DNA from 2 places in the Nonomuraea sp. JJY05 genome. Region 2 is predicted to be linked to the other one. Evidence: riboswitches for the same ligand, from Rfam matches in the RefSeq annotation. Region 2 holds a riboswitch; the other holds the start of a gene.
What was found. A riboswitch is a leader RNA that binds a small molecule or an ion and turns the genes downstream of it on or off. The one in region 2 is predicted to bind glycine.
Positions count from the first base shown of each region.

Region 1: linked by a shared signal. The riboswitch ahead of gcvP (aminomethyl-transferring glycine dehydrogenase) and the one ahead of gcvT (glycine cleavage system aminomethyltransferase GcvT) in region 2 are both predicted to bind glycine.

Region 1 is NZ_JBIEIS010000038.1:8,211-23,076, reverse strand. Features, by position in the region: gene ACFKCF_RS43895 (sugar phosphate nucleotidyltransferase) at 1-1,500, shown strand, start outside; gene ACFKCF_RS43890 (FHA domain-containing protein) at 1,771-2,283, shown strand; gene ACFKCF_RS43885 (MerR family transcriptional regulator) at 2,357-2,983, shown strand; gene ACFKCF_RS43880 (bifunctional nuclease family protein) at 3,116-3,586, shown strand; gene ACFKCF_RS43875 (MerR family transcriptional regulator) at 3,734-4,354, shown strand; glycine riboswitch at 4,473-4,572, shown strand; gene gcvP (aminomethyl-transferring glycine dehydrogenase) at 4,741-7,566, shown strand; gene ACFKCF_RS43865 (hypothetical protein) at 7,655-7,861, shown strand; gene ACFKCF_RS43860 (tetratricopeptide repeat protein) at 7,985-8,782, shown strand; gene ACFKCF_RS43855 (hypothetical protein) at 8,932-9,282, opposite strand; gene ACFKCF_RS43850 (alpha/beta family hydrolase) at 9,365-9,955, shown strand; gene ACFKCF_RS43845 (DUF5999 family protein) at 9,957-10,148, opposite strand; gene ACFKCF_RS43840 (TetR/AcrR family transcriptional regulator C-terminal domain-containing protein) at 10,349-10,909, opposite strand; gene ACFKCF_RS43835 (hypothetical protein) at 11,024-11,422, shown strand; gene ACFKCF_RS43830 (RNA polymerase sigma factor) at 11,522-12,883, opposite strand; gene ACFKCF_RS43825 (hypothetical protein) at 13,052-13,366, opposite strand; gene ACFKCF_RS43820 (AMP-binding protein) at 13,411-14,556, opposite strand; gene ACFKCF_RS43815 (o-succinylbenzoate synthase) at 14,638-14,866, shown strand, end outside.
Region 2 is NZ_JBIEIS010000012.1:58,623-73,488, reverse strand. Features, by position in the region: gene ACFKCF_RS20465 (aldehyde dehydrogenase family protein) at 1-468, shown strand, start outside; gene ACFKCF_RS20460 (3-oxoacyl-ACP reductase) at 483-1,247, shown strand; gene ACFKCF_RS20455 (gamma-glutamyl-gamma-aminobutyrate hydrolase family protein) at 1,275-1,964, shown strand; gene ACFKCF_RS20450 (hypothetical protein) at 1,971-2,801, opposite strand; glycine riboswitch at 2,896-2,993, shown strand; gene gcvT (glycine cleavage system aminomethyltransferase GcvT) at 3,126-4,211, shown strand; gene gcvH (glycine cleavage system protein GcvH) at 4,208-4,597, shown strand; gene ACFKCF_RS20435 (L-serine ammonia-lyase) at 4,652-6,028, shown strand; gene ACFKCF_RS20430 (hypothetical protein) at 6,039-6,434, opposite strand; gene ACFKCF_RS20425 (hypothetical protein) at 6,618-7,112, opposite strand; gene ACFKCF_RS20420 (DUF6286 domain-containing protein) at 7,260-7,859, opposite strand; gene ACFKCF_RS20415 (amino acid deaminase/aldolase) at 7,996-9,189, shown strand; gene ACFKCF_RS20410 (DUF3618 domain-containing protein) at 9,199-9,528, opposite strand; gene bcp (thioredoxin-dependent thiol peroxidase) at 9,681-10,154, shown strand; tRNA gene ACFKCF_RS20400 (tRNA-Leu) at 10,260-10,342, shown strand; partial or broken gene ACFKCF_RS20395 (HNH endonuclease) at 10,415-10,516, opposite strand; gene ACFKCF_RS20390 (hypothetical protein) at 11,096-11,413, shown strand; gene ACFKCF_RS20385 (hypothetical protein) at 11,515-12,000, opposite strand; gene ACFKCF_RS20380 (sensor histidine kinase) at 12,177-13,349, shown strand; gene ACFKCF_RS20375 (response regulator transcription factor) at 13,363-14,043, shown strand; gene ACFKCF_RS20370 (ABC transporter ATP-binding protein) at 14,151-14,866, shown strand, end outside.

The DNA.
Region 1 (14,866 bases), on a different contig from region 2:
GAGAACGCCGTCATCGGCGACGAGTGCGTCATCGAGCCCGAGGCGTACGTCTCCAGCGGCGTCAGGGTCTACCCGTTCAAGACCATCGAGGCCGGCGCGGTCGTCAACACCAGCGTCATCTGGGAGTCGCGCGGCCAGCGCAACCTGTTCGGCCCCAGAGGGGTCAGCGGCCTGGTCAACGTGGAGATCACCGCCGAGCTGTGCGTCCGGCTGGCCAGCGCGTACGCCACCACGCTCAAGAAGGGCGAGTACGTCGTCACCTCCCGCGACTGCTCCCTGGCCGCCAGGGCGCTCAAGCGGGCCGTCATCGGCGCGCTCACCGCGGGCGCGATCAACGTCCTGGACCTGGAGGCCGCCCCGCTGCCGGTCACGCGCTTCCACACGGCCCGCGAGTCGGCCGCGGGCGGCATCACCCTGCGCACCACCCCGGGCGACCCGCAGAGCGTGGACATCGTGATCATGGACGGCCGCGGCGCCGACCTGCCCCCGGCCGCGCAGCGCAAGCTGGAGCGGGTCTTCTCCCGGCAGGAGTTCCGGCGCGCGTTCCCGGGGGAGATCGCCGAGCTCACCTATCCGGCCAGGGCCGTCGAGGACTACACCCACGAGCTCCTGCGCCACGTGGACGTGGGCGACGTCAGGGACATGAAGGTGGTCGTGGACTGCGCGGGGGGCACCTCCTCGCTGGTGCTGCCCACGCTGCTCGGCCGCGTCGGGGTCGAGGTGCTCACCGTCAACGCCCGCCTCGACGACGTCTCGCCCACCGAGACGCTCGCCGAGCGCCGCCGCGACCTGCAGCGGCTGTCGGAGCTGGTCAGCTCGTCGCGGGCGGCGTTCGGGGTCCGGTTCGACCCGGTCGGCGAGCGCATCGCCCTGGTGGACGAGATGGGCCAGCTCATCAACGACGAACGCTCCCTGCTCGTCGTGCTCGACCTCGTCGCCGCCGAGCGCAGGGGCGGCCAGGTGGCCCTGCCGGTCACCACGACCAGGGTCGCCGAGCAGGTCTGCCGCTTCCACGGCGTGCAGGTGCAGTGGACCTCCACCGCGCTCGACGCCCTCACCTCGGCCGCCGCCGGCGCCGACATGATCTTCGCGGCGGACGGGCGCGGCGGCTTCGTGGTGCCGGAGTTCAGCCCCGCCATCGACGGGCTGGCCTCGTTCATGCGCCTGCTCGGGCTGGTGGCCCGCACCCGCCTGTCGCTCAGCCAGATCGACGCCAGGATCCCCGAGGTCAAGATGCTCAAGCGGACGATCCCCACGCCCTGGGCGGCCAAGGGGGCCGTCATGCGCTCGGTCATCGAGACGGCGGAGGCCGAGCACGAGAGCCGGCGCATCGACACCACCGACGGCGTGCGGGTGGCCCACGACGACGGGAGCTGGGTGCTCGTGCTGCCCGCCGCCACCGAGCCCGTGACCGATCTGTGGGCCGAGGCGGGCGACATGGACGGCGCCCAGGCCTTGCTCGAACGGTGGGCCCGCATTGTGGAGCAGGCCGCCATGTGAACAATGGTCGCGGAGAGTGACGAAAAAGCCATGACGGTTGACGCGCCCAGACAGTGCCGCAAGATCGTAATGTAGAAACGCGCGGCGGCATGGACCACGGGGCGGAAGCGGCGGTAACTTTGTCTGCGTCCAAACCACAGTCCAGTGCCCCGCCTTGACCTTTGCCGCTGATCAGCGTATGTTGCGGCATTCGCAAACTTGAAAAAGCGAAGCGAGGCGCGTCTTTGAGCACCGTCGCCGCGTCTTCGCGGTAGGAGGCCGAGCCGATCGATGCCGAGCGTCTACTGCACGCAGTGCGGGCACGCCAACCCCGAGGATGCCCGTTTCTGTTCCCGCTGTGGGTCACCGCTGACCAGACCCGAGGTCTCCGGGGACACCACGTCGACGATCTCCATCGCGGGAATCGAGGCATACGAGGCTGAGGCAGGCGACATGCTCCTGGCGGAGCGGGCGCTGGTCGAGCAGTTGCCGCCCGGCACGGCGCTGCTCACGGTGACCAGAGGCCCCAACCAGGGGAGCCGTTTCCGGCTGGACAAAAACCTCACCACGACCGGTCGCCATCCGGAGAGCGACATCTTCCTCGACGACATCACGGTCTCCCGCCGCCACGTCGAGTTCTACCGCCATCCCGGCGGCCAGTTCTCCGTGCGCGACGTGGGCAGCCTCAACGGCACCTACGTCAACAGGGAGCGCATCGAGGAGGTTCCCCTGCACTCCGGAGACGAGGTGCAGATCGGCAAGTTCCGCCTCGTCTTCCTGATGCGGACTCACGCCGGCGCATGATCGGGCCGAGCGAGCGACTCGTGGACGCGCCGTCCCGGGAGGTCGGATGACCTCCCAGGCGGCACGCTCTCACATGAGCATCGGGGAGGTGCTCGCGCTCCTTCAGGGCGAGTTCCCCGATGTGACGATCTCCAAGATCCGTTTCCTGGAGGGTGAGGGGCTGATCGAGCCCGAGCGCAGCCCGTCCGGCTACCGCAAGTTCACCCACCTGCATGTGGAGCAGCTGCGCTTCATCCTGCGCGAGCAGCGCGACCATTACCTGCCGCTGCGGGTGATCAAGGACAGGATGGCCGAGAGCTTCGGCCGCCCGCGCGCCGTACAGGAGAAGCAGGAGGTCCGGCTCAGCCGGGCCGAGCTGCTCGAGGCGGCCGGGATCGACGACGAGACGCTCACCGAGCTGGAGGACTACGGCCTGCTCGCCCCGGTGGCCAGGCGCTACGACGAGGAGGCCCTCAACGTGGCCCGCAGCGTCGGCGCGCTGGCCCGCTTCGGCCTGCGCGCCCGCCACCTGCGCGCGGTCAAGGCCGCGGCCGAGCGCGAGTGCGGGCTCGTCGAGCAGACCGTCGCCCCCATACTCAAACGGCGGGCCCCCGGCGCCATCGGGGAGGCCGACGAGGTCGCCAGGGAGCTTTCCACGCTCCTGCTCGACCTGCACGCATCCCTTGTGCGGTCGGGGATCCGGTCCGTGCTGGGGCGCTGAGACCCGGGCGAGCTGGGAGGCGGAGGCGCATTCCATGCCCGCCGGGTGTTACGTTGAATTGCAGTAGCCAGTCAGCAGTAGCGACCCGCAAATAGCTGTGCCGGGTGACCGGTCAGGAATACGGAGCAGCCCGTGTTGCAGATGGAGGTCGTGGGCGTTCGAGTTGAAATGCCCACAAATCAGCCGATCGTCTTGCTCAAGGAGGCACACGGGGAGCGGTTCCTTCCTATATGGATTGGCATGACCGAGGCGACGGCCATCGCCCTGGCCCAGGCGGAGGAGCCACCACCGCGGCCGCTCACCCACGACCTCTTCCGAGACGTGCTGAGCGCTCTGGGCGTCGGCCTGCGAGCGGTCAACATCGTCGCCCTGCGCGACGGCATCTTCTTCGCCGACCTGGTGTTCTCCAACGGCGTGGAGGTGAGCGCGCGGCCGTCCGACTCGATCGCGCTCGCCCTGCGCACCGGAGCGCGCATCTTCGCCAGCGAGGAGGTCGTCCAGGAGGCCGGGGTGATCATCCCGGACGACCAGGAAGACGAGGTGGAGAAGTTCAGGGAGTTCCTTGACACGATCACTCCCGAAGACTTCGGCAGGGCGGGGTAGGTATTTCGGTGCATTTACGCTTCACGACGCGCCGAGCCGGATCGTTGACTGAGCATGGTCACGGTCCTACGGTGCAAGTGAAACCCGTGGTCGCCCTTTACGAACCCCCAGATCAGGCCACGGGATGAGAGAAAGCCGGAGGTCCGCGTGGCGGTCAGCAGCGGCGAGGGAAAGACGGCCGGCCAGGAAGATCCGGTTCGGCGCGAAAGCGCGCGGCAGCGTGCCGGAGAGCAGGGCCTGCTCTTCGACGAACAGCCGGCGACCCTGCCGGCGGACATCGGATACCGCGGGCCGACGGCCTGCGCGGCGGCCGGCATCACCTACAGGCAGCTCGACTACTGGGCGCGCACGGGTCTCGTCGAGCCCACGATAAGAGCCGCGCAGGGCTCGGGCTCCCAGCGGCTCTACAGCTTCCGCGACATCCTGGTGCTCAAGGTCGTCAAGCGGCTCCTCGACACCGGGGTGTCCCTGCAGCAGATCCGTACAGCCGTGCAGCACCTGCGTGACCGCGGGGTCGCCGACCTCGCGCAGATCACGCTCATGAGCGACGGCGTCAGCGTCTACGAGTGCACCTCGGCCGACGAGGTGATAGACCTGCTCCAGGGCGGTCAGGGCGTGTTCGGCATCGCGCTCGGCCGGGTCTGGCGAGAGGTCGAGGGCTCCCTCGCGGAGCTGCCGGGGGAACGAGCGGCGGTCGAGGACACCGTCCCGGCCGACCACCCCGCTGACGAGCTCGCCCGCCGCCGCCGCGCGCGGCGCCTCGGCTAGCGCACCCCCTCCTGCCGTGGGCCGCCGGACGCGGCCCACCGGGCAATCTGGGCATAACGCGTTACCGGGGAAATTCATGCGTAACGCGGAGGGTTGTAATCTAGGACAGCAAGGCTTACGACCCCGTGCGGGAGAGTCCTTGAGGCCCCCGGGTCTCAGGGCGCCGAAGGAGCAACCCTCCCCGGAATCTCTCAGGCACCCTGTACCGCTCGGGTGAGGCAACTCTGGAAAGCAGGCGCACCCGCCAGGCGCGCCTCACCGACGGTGCAAGCCCCATTCCCGGGGTGAAGCTCTCAGGTCGCGGCGTCGCCGCGCTGACAGAGGGGGAGATCCGGCACTCGCCCGCGCCACGGCGCCGGTCTCCATAGCCTCGGGAGGCACTGTCCATGACCGACCTGTCAGCTCCGCCCTTCTCGTCCAGGCACATCGGCCCCTCCGCGGCCGAGCAGCAGCGCATGCTCGAGGCCGTGGGCTTCGAGTCCGTGGCGGATCTGGTGGCCGTGGCCGTCCCCGAGGCCATCAGGGCCAAGGACCGGCTCCAGCTGCCCGCCGCCGTCGGCGAGGCCGAGGCCATCGCCGAACTGCGCGCCCTGGCCGGGCGCAACCGCGTGCTCACCTCCATGATCGGCCTGGGCTACCACGACACGATCACCCCCGCCGTCATCCGGCGCAACCTGCTGGAGAACCCGGGCTGGTACACCGCCTACACCCCGTACCAGCCGGAGATCTCGCAGGGCCGCCTCGAGGCGCTGCTGAACTTCCAGACCGTCGTCTCCGACCTGACGGGCCTGCCCGTCGCGGGCGCCTCCCTCCTCGACGAGGCCACGGCCGCCGCCGAGGCGATGACCCTGGCCCGCCGCTCGGGCAAGTCCAAGAGCAGCGTGTTCGTGGTGGACGCCGACGCGCTGCCGCAGACCAAGGCCGTGCTCGCCACCAGGGCCGAGCCCCTGGGCATCACGCTGGTGGAGCACTCCCTCGACGGCGAGCTGCCCGAGTGTTTCGGCGTGCTCGTCCAGTACCCGGGCGCGTCCGGCCGGCTGCGTGACTTCCGCGCCGTGGCCGCCGCCGCGCACGAGGCGGGCGCGCTCGTCGTGGCCGCCGCCGACCTGCTGGCCCTCACCCTCGTGGCCGCGCCCGGCGAGCTGGGCGCCGACATCGCGATCGGCTCCTCACAGCGGTTCGGGGTGCCGTTCGGGTTCGGCGGGCCGCACGCCGCCTACATGTCCGTGCGCGAGGGCCTGCAGCGCCAGCTTCCCGGCCGCCTGGTGGGCGTGTCGGTGGACGCCGACGGCGACCCCGCGTACCGGCTGGCCCTGCAGACCCGCGAGCAGCACATCCGCCGCGAGAAGGCCACCAGCAACATCTGCACCGCGCAGGTCCTGCTCGCCGTCATCGCCGGCATGTACGCCGTCTACCACGGCCCCGAGGGGCTGCGCCGGATCGCCCACCGGGCGCACCGGCACGCCGTGGCCCTGGCCGGCGGGCTGCGCGAGGCGGGCCTGGAGGTCGTGCACCGCGACTTCTTCGACACCGTGCTCGTACGCGTGCCCGGCCGGGCCGCCGAGGTGGTCGCCGCCGCCGTCGAGCAGGGCGTGAACCTCTGGCGGGTCGACGACGACCACGTGTCGATCTCCTGCGACGAGAAGACCGGCGCCGCCGAGGTCGCCAAGGTGTGGGCCGCCTTCGGCGTCGACCGCTCCGACGTGACCCTCGAGGCCGACGCGCTGCCCGCCGCGCTGGCGCGCGAGTCCGGCTACCTGTCCCACCCGGTCTTCCACAGCCACCGCTCCGAGACCGCCATGCTGCGCTACCTGCGCAAGCTGCAGGACAAGGACATCGCGCTCGACCGCTCCATGATCCCGCTCGGCTCCTGCACCATGAAGCTGAACGCGACCACCGAGATGGAGCCGATCACCTGGCCCGAGTTCGCCGCGATCCACCCGTACGCGCCGGACGACCAGGTCGAGGGCTATCGCGAGCTGATCGGCACGCTGGAGGGCTGGCTGGCCGAGGTGACCGGCTACGACCGCGTCTCCATCCAGCCGAACGCCGGCTCGCAGGGCGAGTTCGCCGGGCTGCTGGCCATCCGCGCCTACCACCGCGCGGGCGGTCACGGCGAGCGCGACGTCTGCCTCATCCCGTCCTCCGCCCACGGCACCAACGCCGCCAGCGCGGTCATGGCGGGCATGCGGGTCGTGGTCGTGGCCTGCGACTCCGACGGCAACGTGGACCTGGCCGACCTCGACGCCAAGATCGCCAAGCACCGTGACGCGCTGGCCGCGATCATGGTGACGTACCCCTCCACGCACGGCGTGTACGAGGAGACGATCACCGAGGTGTGCGCCAAGGTGCACGAGGCCGGCGGCCAGGTCTACGTGGACGGGGCCAACCTCAACGCGCTGGTCGGGCTGGCCAGGCCGGGCGAGTTCGGGGCCGACGTGTCCCACCTCAACCTGCACAAGACGTTCTGCATCCCGCACGGCGGCGGCGGCCCGGGCGTCGGCCCCGTCGCGGTCCGCGGCCACCTGGCGGCCTTCCTGCCCGGCCACCCGCTGCACAACGGCACGCCGGTGGGTCCCGTCTCGGCGGCCCCGTACGGCTCGGCCGGGATCCTGCCGATCTCGTGGGCGTACATCCGGATGATGGGCTCCGAGGGGCTCACGGCGGCCACCGAGCAGGCCATCCTGTCGGCCAACTACCTGGCCAGGCGGCTCGCCCCGTACTACCCCGTGCTCTACACGGGGCGCGGCGGGCTGGTGGCCCACGAGTGCATCGTCGACCTGCGGCAGATCACCAAGGAGACCGGGGTCACCGTGGACGACGTGGCCAAGCGGCTCATCGACTACGGCTTCCACGCGCCGACCATGTCGTTCCCCGTGGCGGGGACGCTGATGATCGAGCCGACCGAGAGCGAGGACCTCGGGGAGCTCGACCGGTTCGTGGACGCGCTGATCGCCATCCGCGGCGAGATCGACAAGGTGGCGTCGGGGGCCTACGACCCGGCGGACAACCCGCTGCGGAACGCGCCCCACACGGCCGAGTCGGTCAGCGCCGACGAGTGGACCCACCCGTACACGCGCAGCGAGGCCGCCTATCCGCTGCCGTCGCTGCGTGACGGGAAGTACTGGGTGCCGGTGCGCCGGATCGACCAGGCCTACGGCGACCGGAACCTGGTGTGCTCCTGCCCGCCGCTGGAGGCGTACGAGGACTAGGAGCCCGGCGGCGTCCATTGCGGACGCGGCCCCACCACCGCGCCCGCGCTCTCCGCGCGGGCGTCCGCCGTTCTCCTTCAACGGCGGGATGAGCGACTTCGGCCTCCACCGGCGCACGGTCCGTTCGCTCGGGGCGGCGCTGTTCTCGCACGAGGTGGTGTTGGCGTTGACCATGGGGTCGTGGGCGTCCAGCGGGGCGGTGCTGGTCGGCTTACAGCCGGCCTCCGGCGTGTCGGCCGCGGGCCGCTGGTGGTGGGGCAGGCGGTGGTCCGGGCGGCGTTCGGGCCGGTCATGATCAGGACTGTACGCCTGTCGCCGCGCCGGGGTCCGAAGCCGGTCATTCCTTCCGCGTCAACTGAGCAGACATGATCGCCAGAAATCGTTAGGCTCGGTGCGACCGTCGCCAGAAGGAGCTCTCTTGACGTCCTCAGAGCTGGAGACCCCGCACCTCGACGCTGCCCGCCGCCTGGCCGAACGCGGTGATCTCGACGGCGCCGCCGCCATACTCGCCGAACTGGTCGCCGACCCCCACGGCCGGGACCGGGCCCAGGCCGCGGTGGGGCTCGCTGTGGTGCTGGAGGAGCGTGGCGACGTGGAGGCCGCCCGGGCCGCCGCCAGGACCGCGCTGGCCACCGGACACCCCGAGTACGCCGCCCAGGCCGCCTGCCACCTGGCGCAGGGGTTCGAACGGGAGGGGCGCGCCGAACAGGCCAGGGCCGCCTGGCAGGCCGTCCTGGGGGTGGGCACGGCCGCGTACGTGCCGCTGGCCCACCTCGCGCTGGCCCGGCTGGCGACGGCCGCCGACGACCTGGACGAGGCCGAGCAGGAGCTGCGGGCCGCCATGGAGGGGGGCGACCCGGGCGTGGGCGCGCGGGCGGCCCAGGAGCTGGCCTACCTGATGCTGGAGCACGGCGAACCGGGGGCGGCGGCCGACGTGCTCCTGGACGCGCTGGAGGACGCCCCCGCGGATGAGGTGCCGGGGCTGCGGGTCCAGCTCGGGATCGCGCATCTGGAGCTGGCCTGCGCGGAGTTCGCGGAGACGGTCGAGTACGGGGCGGACCCGCAGACCAGCGCCCTGGCCATCGAGCTCCTTGCCCGGACGCTGCCGCTGCGGGGGCGCGTCGACGACGCGGGGCGGGTGTGGTCGTACGGGCTGGAGCACGAGAACGAGACCCTCGCCGCCGAGGTCCGCCTCCGCTACCACCGCGACGCCTGACACCACCCGTCCGATGCGCGCCGGGTCCCCAGGCGCCTGACGCCCGCTCGCTTGACGCGTCCTTGGCGATGCCTGAGGAGCGAGACGGGCAGCAGCGGAATGGGCGGGGGCGCTCCCGTGGGCCTCCGCCACCTATCCGCCGCCCGGGGTCAGCCGCGGCGCATGATGGCCGCCGCCGAGGCCACGTTGATGACCACGATCGCGATCCACGTGATCGTCAGCCCCACCAGCCCCGCGTTGCCGGCCGCGATGGCCGTCAAGGGGATGCCGATGCCCATCGAGCCCAGCGCGATCGGGATCATCGCCGCTCCCGGAGTGCTCTTCTGCCGGTGCGGCGTTGTGCCGTGGTGGTCGAGCTCGGCCCGTACGCGGGCGGAGATCGTGGCGTCGAGCCGCTCCACGAACGATTCGACGAGCGCGGCTTCGTACTCGGGACCGAGGTCCCGGCGGGCGTCCAGGGTGGCCTGGAGATCATCCCGGATGGGGCGCTTATCTGGCATGACAGCAATCATCCACCGCCGACGCCACGCCGTCATCCGACCTGAGGGCTAAGGTGCCATCCTCCCCAGGTACGGTGCTGGCATGGAGGTCATGACCCCGCGAGGGCCCGCGTTCGTCCAGGTGGACGAGGTGGCGGACCCGCGGCTGCTGCTGGTGCTCACCCACGGTTCGGCCGGGGGCGTGGACGCTCCCGACCTGCTCGCCGTACGGGACGCCGCGCTCAAGGCCGGGGCCGTCGTGGCCAGGGTGACGCAGGCCTTCAGGGCGGCGGGGGCGCGGGCGCCGGGGTCGGCGGTCAAACAGGACGAGGCGTGGGAGATCGTCCTCAAGGAGGTGCGCGCGCTCTGGCCGGGGCTGCCGCTGGTGCAGGGAGGGCGGAGCAACGGGGCGCGGGTCGCCTGCCGTACGGCCGGGGCGGTCGGCGCGGCGGCCGTGGTGGCGCTGGCCTTTCCGCTGCACCCGCCCGGGAAGCCGGAACGCTCCAGGGCTGACGAGCTACGCGGCGCCGGAGTGGACGTGCTGGTGGTCAACGGGGACCGGGATCCGTTCGGCGTGCCGGACGCCGCTGACGCGGCACGCCTGGTGGTGCTGCCGGGGGAGGGACACGACCTCAAGAAGGACCCCGCCCGAGTGGGCGAGGTCGTGGCGGAGTGGATGGTCCACTACGCCTAGCTCACGCCGCGCCGACCACGGGTCGGTGTGGTGCGATGGCGGCTCCGCTGGGCAGCAGCTCCCCGGTGTCCTCGAACAGGACGACACCGTTGCAGAGCAGGCTCCACCCCTGCTCGGGGTGGCAGGCGAGAGTGCGTGCCTTCTCGCGGTCGGGCGCCTCGGCATCCGGACAGGCCGGGTCGTGCGGGCACATCGGCGTGCCTCCGATATCTCGTGGGATGCTCCCGTTTGGAGGGTCGGGAGCCGGCTCGGGTAATTGTTCTGGCAAGTGTGCGACGGATGTCACACTCCCGGACATAGTCCATGAGGACTGTTACAGAAGGGATCCCCGTTCGTGTGACCTTCGACACAGCGTGCCGTATGCAGGATAACGGGCCAAGCGCGACACGCGCACTACGTTTGCAATCCCTTGAGCAGAGCGTCGAGTCCGCGCTCGAAATCGATATCTGCTCTTTCGTCCCGTCTGACCCATTCGTCAACTTCAGGATCGGCCCAGCCCGACTGCTGCACCTCGACGGCCACGCTCCCGAAGACGAAGGCCCTCAGCGCGCGTACGGCCTCCGGCGCGTCGGACAGGCCGCCGTCGGCGAGCTGTTCCGTCTGCTCGCTGATGGCGAGGGCCGTGGCGCCCTTGGGGGGCTTGGTCAGGGCCAGCGCGAGCACGCCCGGATGCTCGCGCAGCAGCTCCCGCCCCGCCCGGCACCAGGCCTTGGCCGTCTCCTGCCAGGTGGCCGCCTGCTCGACGCGGACCGCGGTGACGTGCTCGGCCAGGGCGTCCATCAGCGCCTCCTTGCCCCTGGGCAGGTGGTGGTAGATGGCCATGGCCTCCACCTGCAGGGCGTCGCCCAGCCGGCGCATGGTGAGCCGGCGCAGGCCCTGGCTGTCGGCGATGTGGAGGGCGGCCTCGATGATGCGCTCGCGGGAGAGCGGTACGGGCGGTCTCTTGGCGGGCATGGAGATCATCTTACTTCGTAAAGCCGCTCGCGCCGGGTCGATTTCCCGCTGTGTCGCACGACAGCGTAACCTTGGCGGTTGAACGAGTGCAGGCTGCGTGAAAGGGCAGGGTCGATGGCGTTTTTCCGTCCGCGGGTGAGCCGGGAGGCCGAGGTTCGCTACCACGCGGACCAGGAGATCTCCAAGAGCTTCCCCGAGTTGCTCGACAAGGCCCGCGAGGCCGAGGAGACGCTGCGTGAGCTGCGGGCCGCGGCGGCGGACGAGATCGAGCTGATGGCAGCCGGCCGCGCCTTCGACAGGGCGCTGACCGACGCCCTGCGCGCCGCGGAGGCGGGGCAGCGGGCCACGTTCGGGGTGAAGGCCTACGACGACCGGATCGCGCGCCGCAAGGCCAAGGCGACGCCCACGGGGTCGATGTGGACGGCCGAGGTCGACCGGCTGCGCACGCTGCGCGAGGACAACCGCATGTGGGGGATCCCGCGCGTGCCGCGCCCGGTGCCCGCGACCCTCTGACATCCCGCAAGTCCACTCTCGCGAACCCGGTCCCGCGAGTTCCAAGGGCATGAAGAAGCCCCGGCACAGCCTCCCTCGTTGTGCCGGGGCTTCGGGTTTTCAGCTCGCCCAGTCCAGCAGCGGGCGGGTGTTGCTGGGGTGGCGCAGCTTGGACAGCGACTCCTTCTCCAGCTGGCGGATCCGCTCCCGGGTCAGCCCCAGGTGCTTGCCGATCTCGTCCAGCGTGTGCGGCTTGCCGTCCACCAGGCCGAAGCGGAGCGCCATGATCTTCGACTCCCGGGGGGAGAGGTTGTCGAGCACGCCGCGCAGCTGGTCGCCCAGCAGCTGACGGTCGACGATCTCCGAAGCCTCGGGCGAGTCCACGTCCTCGATGAGGTCGCCGATCGTGGTCTCCCCGTCCTCGCCGATCGTGGCGTTGAGCGAGATCGGCTGGCGGCTGGTGCGCAGCAGCTCCTCGATCTGGTCGGGCGTCTTGTCCAGCTCGACGGCCAGCTCCTCGGGCGTGGGCTCGCGCCCCAGGCGCTGGTGCATGTCACGCTCGACGCGCGACAGCTTGGACAGCATCTCCAGAACGTGCACGGGCAGCCGGATCGTACGGGCCGAGTCGGCGAAACCGCGCTGGATGGCCTGCCTGATCCACCACATGGCGTACGTGGAGAACTTGAACCCCTTGGTGTAGTCGAACTTCTCCACGGCCCTGATCAGCCCCAGGTTGCCCTCCTGGACCACGTCCAGCAGCGACATGCCGCGGTCGGTGTACTTCTTGGCGACCGACACCACGAGCCGGAGGTTGGCCTCGAGCATGTGGTCCTTGGCCCGCTTGCCGTCCTCGATCACCAGGTGGAGGTCCTCCTGGGCGGACAGGGGCAGGTCGGGCTCGGTCTCCAGCTTGTACTCGGCGTACAGGCCCGCCTCGATCCGCCGGGCCAGCTCGACCTCCTGCGCAGCCGTGAGCAGCGTGCGGCGGCCGATGGACTTGAGGTAGGTGTGCACGGAGTCGCCCATGGCCGACTGGGTGTCGTCCAGGTCGATCTGCTCGTTCTCGATCTCGGCGTCCTCGGCGCTGAGCTCGAGGTCCTCCGGCACGTCCTCCTCGTGCTCCGGCTTGGCCTCGGGCCGGGTCACGGCCCTGGCGGCGGCCTCTGTGGCGTTCTTGGCCGTGCCGTTTCTCGGCGGGGCGGTTTTTGCCTCCGACGCCTTGCGGCCGGTAGTCTTTGCACGCGCGGGCTTCCTGGAGGTCTTCTTCGGGGCGGTCTTGCTGAGAGACGGCTCGTTCTCGGCGGCCAGGCTCACACCGCTCTCCGAGAGCTCGCGCAGGATCGTGCGGCCTTCAGAGGGGCTGATGCCGGCCTCCGCGAAAGCGTCACGCAGTTCCGCGAGAGAAAGGTGACCCTGGGCTCGCCCTCGTTCAATGAGTTGGTCGAGAGTCGCAGATGGGGTCGCTACGGCGGTTCTGGGCATGAGGACACCTCCTCCGTACGGAGTCGAAGCGATCAGGCAGGTTGTGGTGGGGCGGCTTCTGTTCGCACGGCGCACCAGTATCAATAACGCCAATCGCTGTCATTTGTTCCCGGTGGGACGAAAAAGGGGCGGATCGCCCCAGTAGACGAACCGCCCCTCCCTTAGGTCCTATTCCCGGATCTTGATCTCCCCGGGCGACACCTCGGGCATGGGCATCGGCTGAGCGTCCTGCAGGCGCTGGTCCGTCCAGTAGTCGATGACCGCGTCGGGGTCCGGGTTGACATCGCGGGAGACCACGATGCCATCGTCGCTGGTCGTGGGCGTCGGCGACGATGTCGGCGGTACCTTCTCCACCACGGCTCGGGTCTCCTTGGCGACCTGGTCGAGCTTGCCCGCCGAGGCGGCCGCCGCGACTGAGGCGCCTCCGACGACGATGACGCCGACGACTGCCGCGGATGCCCACATCTTGCGGGTCTGATCCATGAAGGCTCCCTCCCTCTCCCCAACTAAGACGCAGCCGCAACTCATCAGGTTCCTGCCCGGAGCCGGACGAAGTCGGTCTTTCCGTTCGGCAGCAGCGGAAGCTGGGACACCAGGCGCAGGCTGCGCGGGGCGGCGTGAGGGGGAAGCCTATCGCGGCAGAACGCCCTCAATTGAGGAAGCGTGAGTGGCGTGTCGGGATTGGCGGGCACCACGATGGCCGTGACCAGTTCGCCCCACTCCGCGTCGGGCGTGCCGATGACGGCCACGTCGGCCACCTCCGGATGGGTGCCGAGCACCGCGGCCACGGCGCCGGCCACCACCTTCTCGCCGCCGGTGTTGATCACGTCGTCGGCCCGGCCGAGCACGCGCAGCCGGCCGCCGGTCAGTTCGCCCAGGTCGGAGGTGCGGAACCAGTCGCCGTCGAAGGGGTCGGAGTCGCCGAAGCGATAGCCGGAGAACAGCACGGCGCCGGCGATCCTGATCAGCCCGTCATCGCCGATCTTGACATCCACGTTGGGAAGGGGCCGGCCGTCGTAGACGCAGCCGCCGCACGTCTCGCTCATCCCGTACGTCGTCACCACCCGGGCGCCGAGGTCCCGGGCCTGCTCCAGCAGCCCCGGCCGGGGCGCGGCGCCGCCGAGCAGGATCGTGCGGAACCCCGACAGGTCCGCGCCCAGCTCGACCAGCCGGTGCAGCTGGGTGGGGACGAGGGAGACGTGGTCGGCCCCCGAGGCGAGCACCTCGTGCGGGTCGAACCGGGCGTGGATGATCGGCTCGCTCTCCGACAGCAGGGCGCGTACCAGGACCTGGAGGCCGGCGATGTGGGCGACGGGCAGGCAGCACAGCCAGCGCTCGCCCTTGGCGGCCGCCACGTGGCGCAGGGAGGCGGCGGCGGAGGCGCGCAGGGCGGTGGCCGAGAGCAGCACGCCCTTGGGGGCGCCGGTGCTGCCGCTGGTGGCGATCACCACCGCCACGTCGGAGGGGACGCCCTCGCCGTCTCTCCGGAGCGCGCCGTCGACGTGCGTGGGGCGCAGCGCGGCCAGGGCGGCCTCGGACTGGCCCGGGGCCAGGGGGAGCACGGCCGGGCCCGCGCCGCTCAGCGCGTCCCGGATCGCCGCGTACAAGGCGGGTCCCGGAGGCTGCACAATGGCATGCAGCGGACGGTCCGGATGCGACGGGTTCCTCCACATGCTCGTAAGGTTAGTGGCGACAGGTCGGACAGAGGCGCAGGGAGGGTCGTGACGCGTTCTCCCGTGGTCTTCCGCATCCCCATGCGCACGCGGTTCCGTGGGCAGACCGTCAGGGAAGGCGTGCTGCTGCACGGTCCCGCCGGCTGGGGGGAGTTCTCCCCGTTCCCGGAGTACGGCCCGCGCGAGTGTGCCCGCTGGCTGGCGTGCGCCCGCGAGGCGGCCTTCGAGGGATGGCCGGAGCCGGTGCGCGACAGCGTCCCCGTCAACGCGACCGTGCCCGCCGTGGGGGCCGAGCAGGCCCATGACATCG
Region 2 (14,866 bases):
CTCGACGAGGGCACCGAGATGGGCCCGCTGATCAGCCCAGAGCACCTCGACCGGGTGCGCGGCTTCGTCCAGGGCGCCCCCTACCTGCAGGGGTCCTGCCCCGAGGGCAGGGGCTACTGGTTCCCGCCGACCGTGCTGACGCCCGAGCTCACCGACCCGGCGTTCACCGAGGAGATCTTCGGTCCCGTCGTGTCCGTGGTGCGCTTCGAGGACGAGGCGGAGGCCGTGCGCATCGCCAACGACACCCCGTACGGCCTGAGCGGCTCCATCTGGACCCGCGACGTCGGGCGGGCGCTCCGCGTGGCCAGGGCCGTCGAGTCGGGCGCGCTCTCGGTCAACTCGCACTCGTCGGTCCGCTACTGGACCCCCTTCGGGGGCTTCAAGCAGTCCGGTCTCGGCAGGGAGCTCGGCCCTGACGCCCTGGCGGCGTTCACCGAGACCAAGAACGTCTTCATCGCATCGGAGTGAACAGGGTGACTTACATGCGGCGTTTGCAGGATCGGGTGGCCGTCATCACCGGCGCGGGCAGCGGCATCGGGCTGGCCACGGCACGCAGGTTCGCCGAGGAGGGCGCCAAGGTCGTCTGCGTGGACGTCGACGAGGAGGCGGGCGTCAAGGCCGCGAACGAGGTCGGCGGCCTCTTCGTCAAGGCCGACGTCACCGACGAGGACGACGTCGCCAGGATGTTCCGGACGGCCTTCGACACCTACGGCAGCGTGGACATCGCCTTCAACAACGCGGGCATCTCGCCGCCCGACGACGACTCGATCCTGCAGACCGGCATCGACGCCTGGCGCCGGGTCCAGGAGGTGAACCTGACCAGCGTCTACCTGTGCTGCAAGCACGCCATCCCGTACATGCAGCGGCAGGGCAAGGGCTCGATCATCAACACCGCCTCTTTCGTGGCCGTCATGGGGTCGGCCACCTCGCAGATCTCCTACACGGCCTCCAAGGGCGGCGTGCTGGCGATGTCGCGCGAGCTGGGCGTGCAGTTCGCCCGGGAGGGCATCAGGGTGAACGCGCTGTGCCCCGGGCCGGTGAACACGCCGCTGCTGCAGGAGCTGTTCGCCAAGGACCCCGAGCGGGCGCAGCGACGGCTGGTGCACATCCCCGTCGGGCGCTTCGCCGAGGCCTCGGAGATCGCGGCGGCGGTGGCGTTCCTGGCCAGCGACGACGCGTCGTTCATCACGGGTAGTGAGTTCCTGGTGGACGGAGGCATCTCCGGCGCCTACGTCACGCCGCTCTAGCTCTGGTCCGAGTTCTCGGGAGTCATCGTGCAGCGTCCCGTCATCGGCATCACGTCGTACGTGGAGCCGGCGAAGTTCACGGTCTGGGACATGACCGTGGCGCTCCTGCCGTACATGTACGTGGAGCAGGTCGTACGCGCCGGCGGGCAGCCGATCGTGCTGCCGCCGGCCGGCGAGCCGGCGCAGGTCGTCGGCCGCCTGGACGGCCTGATCCTGGCCGGTGGCGGGGACGTCGATCCGGCCCGGTACGGGCAGGAGCCGGGGAATCAAACCGGCTATATCCGCAAATTTCGTGATGAGGCGGAGTTTGGGCTGATCGCGGCGGCCCTCGACGCGGGCCTGCCGTACCTCGGCATCTGCCGCGGCCTCCAGGTGCTCAACATCGCCCTCGGGGGCAGCCTCCACCAGCATCTCCCCGACGTCGTGGGGCACACCGGCCACTCCCCCGCCCCCGGCCGGTTCGGCCCGCTGCCCGTCACCCTCGTCCCCGGCAGCCGCCTGGCCAAGGCGCTGGGCACGGAGCCCGTGACCGTCCCCCATTACCACCACCAGGCCATCGACCGGCTCGCTCCCGGCCTCACGGTCACCGCCACCGCCGGCGACGGCACGATCGAGGCGGTCGAGCTGGACTCGGCCCCCTTCGCCGTGGCCGTGCAGTGGCACCCCGAGGCGGCCGAGGACGGCGCCCTCTTCGAGGCGCTCGTGGCGGCCTGCTGAGCGCTCTCACCCCACTGGTCTGAGCACGCCGTTCAGGGCCACGGCTCCGGCGCCGTGCTTGGCGTCGAGGTCGCGGCGCTGCTCGTCGGTGGCCACCCAGACCTGGGCGGTCACCTGGTTGCGCAGCACGCTGGGGGACGCCGAGACGAGACCGTCGCCCAGCTCGGCCTCGATCTCCCGCTGGATCGCCTCCAGCTCACTCTGGCTGCGCGCCGCGCCGCTGACGCACAGCGCGCCGCCCCACACCTCGCGGATCCACGCCTCGCGGCCCGACAGGTCGCCGGTGAACTTCAGATTGAGCACCAGCCGCCGCGGGTCGTCGGCCTCCGTCGACTCCGGGGGGAGCTCCTTCATCTGGCTCCGGTCGATCCAGGCGCCCGCGAACTCCTTGGCCGTGCCGGCGCGCGCCAGCGCCCGGTCCAGTGCCTGCTGCGTGGCCTTGGCGGGATCGACCGGCCGCCAGCCGCCCTCCGGCGCCGGGCACGGACTGGTGAGGTCCTCCTCCTGGGTGGGGGCCGCCTTCCTGGGGGCGCCCGGCGGCTCGGTGAGCGTCAGCCTGCTGCCGTCCCAAGTGCCCACGACGCGATACTCGCCCCATTTCACGCCGCCCTGCGACTCGTGATCCACCTTGTTCCAGTCCCAGCCGACCACGTCCGGACCGCCGCACTGCGGTGGCAACGACTCCATGACCATCATGCACAGCTGCGGCCCGTGCCCGCCGCCTTCGAGCACCGTCAGGTTCGCCTCGTAACGGGGCGGGGACGCGGCCTCCGATGCGCCGCAGCCCGCGAGGGCCAGGGTGGTCAGCAGGCCGAAAGCCGCCGTTCGCCGATTCATATCCTTTCGACGTCACCACCCCCCGGAGTGGTTCAGGAGCGATCAGAACGCGACAACAACCCCATCGCAGCACTAGGCTGACGGACATCACTGGCGAAACCGCGCGGGAGAGCGCCCTGACAGCCGGTCAGGGTCCCTGAAGGAGCAAGCCCTCCCCGCAAACCTCTCAAGGCAAAGGACCGCGCGGCCTATGGTGACCTCTGGAAAGCAGGCCCGCGGGGCCTCGCCGAAGGTGAAAGTCCGGCAAAACTCGGGCGAAGCTCTCAGGCATCGATGACAGAGGGGGAGGATGCTGGCATCCAATCCTGTCCAGAGGTGCGACAAATGTCCCGACCAACACCGCTACGAGACGTTCACGAGAGCCTCGGCGCCACGCTCACCGACTTCGCCGGGTGGCTCATGCCGCTCCGGTACGGGAGCGAGTCCGCGGAGCACAACGCCGTTCGCCAGGCGGCCGGGCTGTTCGACCTCTCCCACATGGGCGAAATCTTCCTGACCGGGCCGCAGGCCGGCCAGGCGCTCGACTACGCGCTGGTCGGCCACCTGTCGGCGCTGGCGACCGGGCGGGCCAGATACACCATGATCGTCAACGAGCGGGGCGGGGTGCTCGACGACCTCATCGTCTACCGGCTCGACGATGACGAGTTCATGGTCGTGGCAAACGCCTCGAACTACGAAAAAGTGGCAAAAGAGCTGATTGAGCGGTCGAAGGCGTTCGACGTGCTGGTCGAGGACCGGTCCGACCAGTACGCGCTGATCGCCGTACAGGGGCCCCGATCGCAGGAGATCCTCGCCACGCTCACCGACGCCGACCTCGACGGGCTCAAGTACTACGCGGGCCTGCCCGAGCTGGTCGACGGGCGGCAGGCGCTGATCGCCCGCACCGGCTACACCGGCGAGGACGGGTTCGAGCTGTTCGTCGCCAACCAGGACGCGGTGCCGCTCTGGCACGCGCTCATGGCGGCGGGCGAGCCGTACGGCCTCAAGCCCGCCGGCCTGTCCAGCCGCGACACCCTCAGGCTGGAAGCCGGCATGCCGCTCTACGGCAACGAACTGAGCGCCGAGCTGACCCCGTTCGACGCGGGGCTGGGCAGAGTGGTGAAATTCGACAAGCCGGGCGACTTCGTCGGCCGGTCGGCGCTCGAGGCGGTCAAGGACGACCCGCCCCGGCGCCGGCTCGTCGGCCTGGTCGCGCGGGGACGCCGGGTGCCGCGCCACGGCTACCCGGTCACCAAAGACGGCGCCGTCGTCGGCGAGGTCACCAGCGGTGCGCCCTCCCAGAGCCTGGGCAGGCCCATCGCGATGGCCTACGTGGACACCGGCGCCGAGTCAGGCCTGGCCGTGGACATCCGGGGCAGCCATGAACCTATGGACCTGGTAGAGCTGCCCTTCTACAGGAGGAACAAGTGAGCAACATCCCTGACGAGCTGAGCTACACCAAGGAGCACGAGTGGGTGGCCGGCCTGGACGACGGCCTCATCGTGACGATCGGCGTCACGGCCTTCGCCGCCAACTCTCTTGGTGACGTCGTCTTCGTGCAGCTCCCCGACGTCGGCTCGACCGTGGAGCCGGGCGACTCCGTCGGCGAGGTGGAGTCGACCAAGTCGGTGAACGAGATCTACACCCCCGTCGGGGGTGAGGTCGTCGAGGTTAACCAGGCCGTGGTCGACGACCCCAGTCTGGTCAACAGTGACCCGTATGGCGACGGCTGGATGTTCCGGGTGCGTGTCGAGGGCGACGCCGAAGATGTGCTGACCGCCGAGGAGTACACGGCGCTCACCTCAGGCGATTCCTGACCTTTTTGCCGGGGCCCTGCGCGGGCCCCGGCCCCAGCATGAAAGGCGCCATCAATGGCGATCAGCGTCTTCGACCTTTTCAAGATCGGCATCGGCCCGTCGAGCTCCCACACGGGAGGCCCGATGGCGGCCGCGCACAAGTTCGCCCGCGGGCTGCACGACGACGACCTGCTCTCCCGGGTCGCGCGGGTCGAGGCCATCCTGTACGGCTCGCTCGGCCTGACCGGCAAGGGCCACGGCAGCGACAAGGCGGTCCTGCTCGGCCTGTCCGGCGAGAAGCCCGAGCTGGTCGACGTCGACTCCATCGACGGCCGCCTGGCCGAGATGCGGGAGTCGGGCACGGTCAAGCTGTACGGGACGCACGAGATCCGCTTCGTCGTGGGCGAGCACCTCGTCTTCGAACGCAAGATCTCGCTGCCCGAGCACCCGAACGGCATGCGCTTCACCGCGTACGACGCCGACGGCGAGAAGCTGAGGGAGAAGGTCTACTTCTCGGTGGGCGGCGGTTTCGTCGTGGACGAGAAGGCCACGGGCGCCGACCGCATCAAGCCGGACGACACCGTCCTGCCCTACCCCTTCACCACGGGCGAGGAGCTGCTCAAGCACTGCTCGAACACCGGCCTGTCGATCTCCGCGCTGATGCTGGAGAACGAGAAGGCGTTCGGCCGCACCGAGGAGGAGATCCGCTCGGGCCTGCTGCGGCTCTGGGCGGTCATGTCGGAGTGCGTGCGCCGCGGCATCTCCAAGGAGGGCGTCCTGCCCGGCGGGCTGAAGGTCAAGCGCCGCGCCAACCAGCTCCACCGCCGCCTGCAGTCGGAGCCGGCGGAGAAGGACCCGCTGCAGGCCATGGACTGGGTCACGCTGTTCGCGCTGGCGGTCAACGAGGAGAACGCCGCCGGGGGCCGCATCGTCACCGCCCCCACCAACGGCGCCGCCGGCATCATCCCGGCCGTCCTGACGTACTACACCCGCTTCGTCCCGCACGCGGACGAGGAGGGCGTGGTCCGCTTCCTGCTGACGGCGGGCGCGATCGGCGTGCTGTTCAAGGAGAACGCCTCGATCTCGGGCGCCGAGGTCGGCTGCCAGGGTGAGGTCGGCTCCGCCTGCTCGATGGCCTCGGCCGGCCTCACGGAGGCCCTCGGGGGCACGCCCGAGCAGGTCGAGAACGCGGCCGAGATCGGCATCGAGCACAACCTGGGCCTGACCTGCGACCCGATCGGCGGCCTGGTCCAGATCCCGTGCATCGAGCGCAACGCGGTGGCCTCCAACAAGGCCATCACGGCCGCCCGGATCGCCCTGCGCGGCGACGGCCGCCACTTCGTACCGCTGGATCGTGCCATCAAGACGATGCGGGACACCGGGCGGGACATGCTGGACAAGTACAAGGAGACCTCGCGCGGCGGGCTGGCCGTCAACGTGATCGAGTGCTGACCCTCGGGAGCTAGGACGGCCTGGCGCAGGTCGCGTACGGAGCCACCCTGAATTGCGTGCTGCCGGCGGTCAGGAATTGAAGTCGCCATCCGTCGTCCGCCGCGGTGGGAGCATCGATGATCTCGTCGATGTTGGAGTTCGGCGGGATGTTGCCGTTTATGACATATCCGCCGCCCAGCACCACCTTGCCGGCGGGGCACATGACGGTGATGACATTCGACAGGCCCATCGGGAGCGTCACTTCCGGCCCGGTGACTTTCTCATAGTTTCTGAGCGCGTTCGCCGTCTGCTGTGTGGTCTGCGTGCAGTTGATGGCCTGCTCGTTGCCCAACCGGTTGCGGTCGCCATGGGCGCTGTTGTTGTTCTGCGCCGTGGGAATGCACAGCACCGAGGGTGCCACGTTCACGTTCGGGAGCAGGTCCGAGAGCACCCTCGGGTTCGGTACGACATTGTCGATGACGTCTATGACCGGCTGGCCGTCGGCCAGCGCCGGGGCTGAAATGCCGCCGGCAACGGCGGTGCCGGCCGAAATGGCGAGAGCCGCGGCGAGTTCTCACTCTGTTCATGCGAATCTCCTCTTTTCGTTGAATCAGCGGCGGACGTGCAGGCGGACGACGGCGCTCGCCTCGTCGTCGCGGACCTCGCGGCGGATCCTGCCGACGATGTCGTGGTCCAATTTGCTCACCACCGCGCCCACGTCCGCGGTGGACGGGCACGTCAGGGTGACGCGCAGGCCGTTCTCGGCGACCCGCACCGCCGACCGGCCGAGTCCTTCCACGCCCTTCAGCCCGACGAAGAGCATGGCGGTGCCCGTGCCGTTGCGGGCGCCGCGGCGGCCCCAGCCGAGGCTGAGCAGGAGCCAGCGGAGCGAGACCAGCGACAGGAGCAGGAAGCTCAGGGCCAGCACCCACAGGGGCCAGGGCTCGTCGGCGAGCACCCGGCGGGTCTGGGCCGGGAGGACCTTGGCGGTGGCGGGCAGGTCGAAGAGGTGGCCGTGGCCGCGGAGCCAGGCGTACGCGCCCAGGCCCAGCAGCGTGCCGCCCACGATGGCCAGGCCGACGCGGTTGCCCGCGTACTGCCGCATCGCGGCCCCCTTGCCGCGAGACGGTGTCCGTTGGGCAGCCGTACGTTCGGGCATCACGCCGCCTCTCCGCGCGGCCGGCCCGTCTCGGTGCGTCCGGGCATCACGCCACCTCTCCGCGCGGCCGGCCCGTCTCGGTGCGTCCGGGCATCACGCGCCCTTTCTGCGCAGCCGGACCACGACCTCGCCGGTGCCCAGCGTGCCCACGCCCGCCAGCCGGTCCCCCACCGCCATGCCGACCTGCCTGAGCATCGTGCCGGAGCTCTCCGTCCCCGTCATGACCGTGACCTCGATGGTGCTCCTGCGCAGCCGTACCCGGGCGCGGTCCACCCCGGACACCTGCTGGGCGGCCGCGCGGAGCGTGCGGCGCAGGCCCGAGCGGGTGATGCCGATGACGATCCGCGGGTCGGACGTCTCCACCGGCACCAGCCTCGACTGGCCGGGCACGATCGCCAGCAGCAGCATCAGTACGCCCGCGACCGCCGCGCCCACGGCGGCGGTGGACAGCTCCGGCCAGGTGGTCTTACCCGCGAGGTCGACCAGTTTGTTCACGGGGACCCAGCCGAGCCGGTGGCCGAGCAGCCCCGACACGATCTCGGCCGCCGTCGCTCCCAGCCCGGCGGCCAGCGTGAGCGCGACGAGGGCTCCAGGGAGGGTTCGCGCCGGTCTGAGCGCCCTGCTCGCCCGGCGCAGTCCGGTGTGCCGCGCGGGGACGGCGGCGCCGGGGACTGTCTGCTGAAGCGTGGTCATCACAACGACACACGTACACGGGTCCCGCGTGGCCGGAACCGCGCCCCCGCCGCCCGTTTGCCCGAACATTACGGGGCGGCCAACAAGGTGAACAACACTCATATTCATTTGCCTGATATGCCGTTACGCTGCCCATATGGACGACCGCCAGCGCTATGACCGCGCCACAGCGGTCCTCGAGCCGCCGTTCGCGATCCTCGATCTGGCGGCCATGCGGGCCAACGCGGCCGACCTCGTACGGCGGGCGTCGGGCAAGCCGATCCGCGTGGCCAGCAAGTCGGTCCGCAGCCGTCCCGTGCTCGAACGCATCCTGGCCATGGACGGCTTCCGGGGCATCATGGCCTTCACGCTCCCCGAGGCGCTGTGGCTGGCCTCCCACGGGTTCACGGACATCCTGGTGGCCTACCCGACGGCCGACCGGCACGCGCTGGCCGAGCTGGCCGGGGACGAGGACGCGGCCAGGCACATCACTCTGACCATCGACTCGACCGCCCACCTGGACTTCACCGAGGCGGCCGTGGCCGGGGTGCGCCCCCGGGCCGAGCTCCGGACCTGCATCGACATCGATGCCGGATACATCGCTTTTGGCGGGAAATTTCGGGCTGGGGTGCTCCGGTCGCCGATCCGCGAGCCGGAAGAGGCCGCCGACCTGGCCGCCGCCGTCGCCAAGCGCCCCGGGTTCCGGGTAGCCGGGCTGATGGCGTACGAGGCCCAGATCGGCGGGGTCGGCGACGCCCCGCCCGCGAACGCCGCCTACACCCGCGCCGTCCGCATCATGCAGGCCCTCTCCGCCAGGGACCTCATCCTCAGGCGAGGCCGCATCGTGAACGCCGTCCGCCAGATCACCGACCTGGAGTTCGTCAACGGCGGCGGCACCGGGTCCGTCGAGCGCACCGTACTCGAGAAGGCCATCACGGAGGTGGCGGCCGGATCGGGCTTCTTCCACCCGAGGCTGTTCGACTTCTACCGCCGCTTCACCGGGCACCCGGCCGCGCTCTTCGCCCTGCCGGTGGTGCGCCGCCCGAGCGTGGACACCGTGACCGTGCTCGGGGGCGGCTATCTGGCCTCGGGCACGCCGGACCCGAGCCGCCTGCCCCAGCCGTACCTGCCGGCCGGTCTGCACTACGCCCGGGACGAAGGAGCGGGCGAGGTGCAGACCCCGCTGCTCGGCCAGGCCGCCCAGGACCTGCGGATCGGGGACCGGGTGTGGTTCAGGCACGCCAAGGCGGGCGAGATGTGCGAGCGCTTCGACGCGCTCCACCTCATCGACGGCGACACGCTGGTGGAGTCGGTGCCCACGTACCGGGGCGAGGGCCGGACCTTCCTCTGAGGGCCCGGGTCAGCGGCGCCTGCGGCGGCGCCAGAGCACGATGGCCGCCCCCACGACCAGCACCGCGCCGATCCCGATCAGCACCGGCGCCAGGTCGGGCCGCTCCTCCTCCCACACCTGGTCGGGGTGGTCGCCGGCTTCGACCGGCCGCGGCGTCACCCCCAGCGCGTCGCCGACGGACGCCACGAAGTGCGTGGCCCTGCTCTTGACGTCGGAAACCGTGCGCTCGGCGACCCGCTTGGGGCTCACCCGGTCGGCTATGGCGTCGACCGTCTGCGCCAACTCCGCGCGCGTCCGCGCGATCCGTCGCTCCAGCTCGTCCGGATCGGTGTCAGCCATGGCTCTCCTCTCGACCTCACGCGTGGCCGCGCCCGCTCCGCGTGCCGTGCGAACTCCGTCGTTCGTGGTGCTGATCAGTCTGTCAGGTCGGCGCACCGTACGGCACGGCGGCCAGGCCGGTAGGTTGGCGGGAAGGAACTCAGGAGGGCCCATTGACCGAAACCAAGCTCGCGCCCGGCGACGCCGCGCCCGAGTTCACGCTACCCGCCGCCGACGGCGAGACCGTCTCACTTGACGCCTACCGCGGCAAGCGGGTGATCCTCTATTTCTACCCTGCCGCGATGACGCCCGGCTGCACCAAGCAGGCCTGCGACTTCCGCGACAACCTCGGGCAGCTGACGGCCGAGGGTTTCGTCGTTCTCGGCGTGTCTAAGGACAAACCGGAAAAACTCGCCAAATTCGCCGAACGTGACGCCCTGACCTTCCCCTTGTTGTCCGACCCCGACCTGACCGTGCACCAGGCGTACGGCGCGTACGGCCCGAAGAAGCTGTACGGCAAGGAGATCGTGGGGGTCATCCGCTCGACTTTCGTCATCGACGCGGACGGAAAGGTGGAGCAGGCGCTCTACAACGTGAAGGCCACGGGCCACGTGGCCGGGCTCAAGAAGAAGCTCGGCCTGAGCTGAACACCCCGGCGGGCCCTCCCGGAGGGCCCGTACCCGTCTTCACATGCGCTCCTCTTCCCCGCTGAGAGCGCTAAACTGTGTCAGGCCCGCATTGGCGGGGGCTGCGCGGGCGTGGCGAAATGGCATACGCGGCAGGTTTAGGTCCTGTTGGTGGAGACACCGTGGGGGTTCGAGTCCCCCCGCCCGCACACCTGTGCACCGGATCGGCGTCTGTTTCGTCCCGCAAAAGTCGCTGTCCGCGAGTGGCAGTTCGGGAACAACAGTCTCAGGTTCTCTCTCCGATTGTCCAGCGGATTGCCATTGATGTGGTCCACCTCAAGGATCAGTGGTTTCCCTTGCCAGGTCTCTCCGGTCCCGCACATGACGCAACGTGCGGGCACGCCGATCTCGTCCAGAGCACGGCGCAGCACCGCACCTGGAGTGCGGCTCGTCCGAAGAGGGCGCTCCGCGAGAACGGCGGCAGGGTCTCTGCGTGGCTTGCTCATCACCGAACTGGTGATCTTGCGTTGGAAGTGGGCCGTGTCGATGCCATGGCGTGCGATGTGCCGAAGGAGTCGCCGCCGATTCGTTTCGCTGACGGGCAGGCGAAGTCGGCGCATCATCGACGCCACCGACCGGGACTCTTTCGCCGCAGATCTGACATCGCTCTCGTTTAGCCGGAGACGCTGGAAGCCGACGGGTTCGGCGATGTCGAAAGATCGGAGCTGACGACGGACCTCCTCCCGGAATCTCCCGCTCTCAGCCATGCCAAGGCGCCGCAGAATTTCCCGCATGCCCTTCGCACCCTTGACCGCCTCTTCCAGAGCGTCGCGCTCGAACGCCTCGGGCAGCACGCTCTCTCGATACCCGGGAAGGCGATTGAAATGTGATACATCAATGCTCATGGCTTTGATCCGACGGCTGATATGCGAATGCGCCCCACCACTACGTGGAATTTCAAGGTGATCGAGCACTTCGCAAACACTCGTCGACGCCGCTACGGCCTCGGTCAAGATCTGGAAATGGCTGGTGTCGATGCCGAGTTCGGCTATTTTCCGGCTCAAGCTCGCGCGCCGGCCGCCGGAGTTTCTCAGCCCAGCAAGGACAGGACCTCGGTAAGTGGCCGAGCCCGGCGCACGAATCCGGCCAGCTCTTCGGGGGTTGGATCGGCATTCGACATGGATGCAGGCTACGGCTGGGGACCGACACTTTCGAGAAACGATCTCGCCGATCGACCATTTACTGCAATAATCGCCCGGTTTGCTACTCGATCACGTTGAGGACCGGGCCGGCCCGCGAAGTTTCCGGGCACTTGTCCAGCAGGTCTCGGCTGGTGTCCCATATAGTCTTGATGACCTTATACAGGGCTATGACCGGACACCTAGCCGCTGCTGGTCGGCCTCGGGTCCGGCGCCGGTGGGACGTCGGACCGCGGGGCCTTCGGCACCACCCAGCCGCACCAGACGTCGCCGTCCTCCCCCTCCTCGCAGGCGGAGCCGTCGAGGCGCTCGGGCACCTGGAAGCGCCTGGGCTGCCGGTCCGGCTCCTGCCAGTACATCCCGTGCACCTCTTCCCGGTGCGCGAATCCGCTGACCAAAGCCACGGCGGTGCCGCCCAGCAGGGCGCCGATCACGAGGCCGATGAGGCCGGCGCCGAGGACCTGGGCCTGCTTCTGCCGGAAGAACTCCCGGTAGGAGTCAGGGCGCGGGGGTGGCGTGAGAGGCATCGTGAAGCCGGGGCCCGGAGGGGCCTGGCCGTACTTCAGCCTGCTCGGCCCTTCAGGCTCGTGCAGCTCGTCCGCAGGGGTCGGGTCGCGCGGTGCTTCCTCTTCACCGCGCGACCCGGCGTCGCGATCATGATCCGCCATCACGATCTCCCTTTACTCGCCCGCTAGAGGGGCGCTCCCAGAGACAAGAATGCCCAAGTCACCGTAAGCCCGGCGTAAGACCCCGGTCTGTTCCCTGCCACGTAAGACCTGGGTCGTAGACGCACTTCCACCTACAGGCGGAACAACGGTCAGACGGCGGTACATATCGTGATGGTGTGTTCGGTAAGGTGCGGGCGTGGTCGAGACGCCACGAGAAGCTGGCGGGCGCCCTCCGGGTCGCCCCGCTCGCCACGCTGTGCGCGATCCTGGCGATCCCGTACGCGTCCGCCCCCTCGACCGCGACCAGCGGCCCCTACCTCGGCGTGGCCGGATACGCGGCCCTGTCGGCGGTGCTGCTGCTGCCGCTGCTCTGGCGTGACCGCCCGGTCGCCTCGTTCGCCGCGATAGCGCTGATCAGCTTCGGGCAGTGGCTGGCGGGCGTCAACCCGCTGCCCGCCAACCTCGCCGTGCTGGTCGCGCTCTGGGCGGTGGCGTACCGGTGCTCGTTCCGCTGGTCGCTGGCCGCGGGGCTGGTGACGGAGCTGGGGGTGTTCCTGGCCCTGGCCAGGTGGGACACGCCCACCTTGGGGATGTTCTTCAGCGCCTCGATCTTCACGGTGACGGTCTGGCTGACCGGCCTGTACGCCAGCACGCGCCGGCGATATCTGGAAGGGCTCGAAGAGCGCGCGGAACGGGCGGAACGCGAGCGCGACCAGCAGGCCAGGATGGCCGCCGCGGCCGAGCGGGCCAGGATCGCCAGGGAGCTTCACGACGTCGTGGCCCACAACGTCAGCGTGATGGTGGTGCAGGCCGACGGCGCGGGCTACGCCCTCGACAGCGACCCCGAGCAGGCCCGCGAGGCCGTCAGGGCCATCTCCAAGACCGGCCGTGCCGCGCTCGCCGAGATGCGCAGGCTGGTCGGCGTCCTGCGCGAGGGCGAGCAGGCGGGCACCGACTACACCCCGCAGCCGGGGCTCGGCCAGCTGGAGGACCTGGTGCGCGGCTCGGCCGTGCCCGCGCGGCTCCAGGTCGGCGGCGCGCCCGTCGAGCTGCCCGAGGGCCAGCAGCTCGCGGTCTACCGCATCGTCCAGGAGGCCCTCACGAACGCGCTCAAGCACGGCGGCCCGGGTGTCCAGGCGCTCGTGGAGATCGACTACAGCGGCCCCGAGCTCGTCGTACGCGTGACCGACGACGGCAGGGGCGCGGCGGCCCCCAGGAGCGCCGACGGTCACGGCCTGATCGGCATGCGCGAGCGGGTCGGCATGTACGGCGGCGCCGTGTCGGCGGAGCCCCTGCGGGGCGGCGGGTTCGAGGTGCTGGCCAGATTGCCCATGGTCAAGGCGGCATAGAGGAGGTGGCCGGGTGATTCGCGTGATGCTGGTCGACGATCAGCAGCTGCTGCGCGCCGGGTTCAGGATGGTGCTCGCGGCCCAGCCGGACATCGAGGTGGTGGCCGAGGCCGGCGACGGGGCCGCGGCGCTGGAGCTGCTGGAGACCACCGAGGTGGACGTCGTGCTCATGGACGTGCGCATGCCGGTCATGGACGGCGTCGAGGCCACCAGCCGTATCCAGGGCCCGAAGGTGCTGATCCTGACCACCTTCGACCTCGACGAGTACGCGTTCGCCGCGGTCAAGGCGGGTGCCGCCGGGTTCCTGCTGAAGGACGTGCCGCCGGCCGACCTGGTCGACGCGATCAAGGTCGTGCACGCGGGCGACTCGGTGGTGTCGCCGAGCACGTTACGGCGGATGCTGGACAGGTTCGCCGCGCAGCTCCCGACGGACGAGCCGGTGGCGACGGCCGACCTCACGCCGCGCGAGCGCGAGGTGCTGCTCATGGTGGCCCGCGGCCTGTCCAACATGGAGATCGCCGGCCGCCTGCAGGTGGCGGAGGCGACGGTGAAGACGCACCTGGGGCGGGTGCTGGCCAAGCTGGGGCTGCGGGATCGTGCGCAGGTCGTGGTGTACGCGTACGAGGCCGGGCTGATCGTGCCGTCGCACCGACCGAAAAGTCATCGGCCGGAAAGCCATCGGCCGAAAGTCTGACCGGAGTCGTCTGAAGTCCTACACGAAGTCCATCCGCAGGTCCCACAAATCCTGAAAATTCCACTCCTAGCGTGGTTCGCGTTGAAAAACCGCGACAAGGAGTGAAAGTGACGCTCACCGATACCCGGCGCCAGGCACCGCCCGCGGTGGTGGCCAGAGATCTGACCAAGGTGTACGGCGAAGGCGACGCCCAGGTGCGCGCCCTGCGCGCGGTGAACGTGTCCTTCGCCACCGGGGCCTTCACCGCCATCATGGGCCCGTCGGGCTCCGGCAAGTCCACGCTGATGCACTGCCTGGCCGGGCTCGACGCCGCCACCTCGGGCACCGTGCACATCGGCGACGTGGAGCTGACCGGGCTGAACGACCGGCAGCTCACGCTGCTGCGCCGTGAGCGGATCGGGTTCGTCTTCCAGGCCTTCAACCTGCTGCCCACGCTCACCGCCGAGCAGAACATCCGCCTGCCGCTGGACATCGCCGCCCGCCAGGCGGATCAGGCACTGTTCGACCGGGTGATCGAGACCGTCGGGCTGAAGGACCGGCTCGGGCACCGGCCGAGCGAGCTGTCCGGCGGCCAGCAGCAGCGCGTGGCCGTGGCCAGGGCCCTGATCAGCAAGCCTCAGGTGATCTTCGCCGACGAGCCCACGGGGAACCTGGACTCCCGCAGCGGCGCCGAGGTGCTGTCCTTCCTGCGCACCTCCGTACGCGAATTGGGGCAGACCATCGTCATGGTCACGCACGACCCGGTGGCCGCCTCGTACGCCGACCGCGTGGTGTTCCTGCGCGACGGCGAGCTGGTCAGCGAGATCGGCGCGCCGACGCCGCA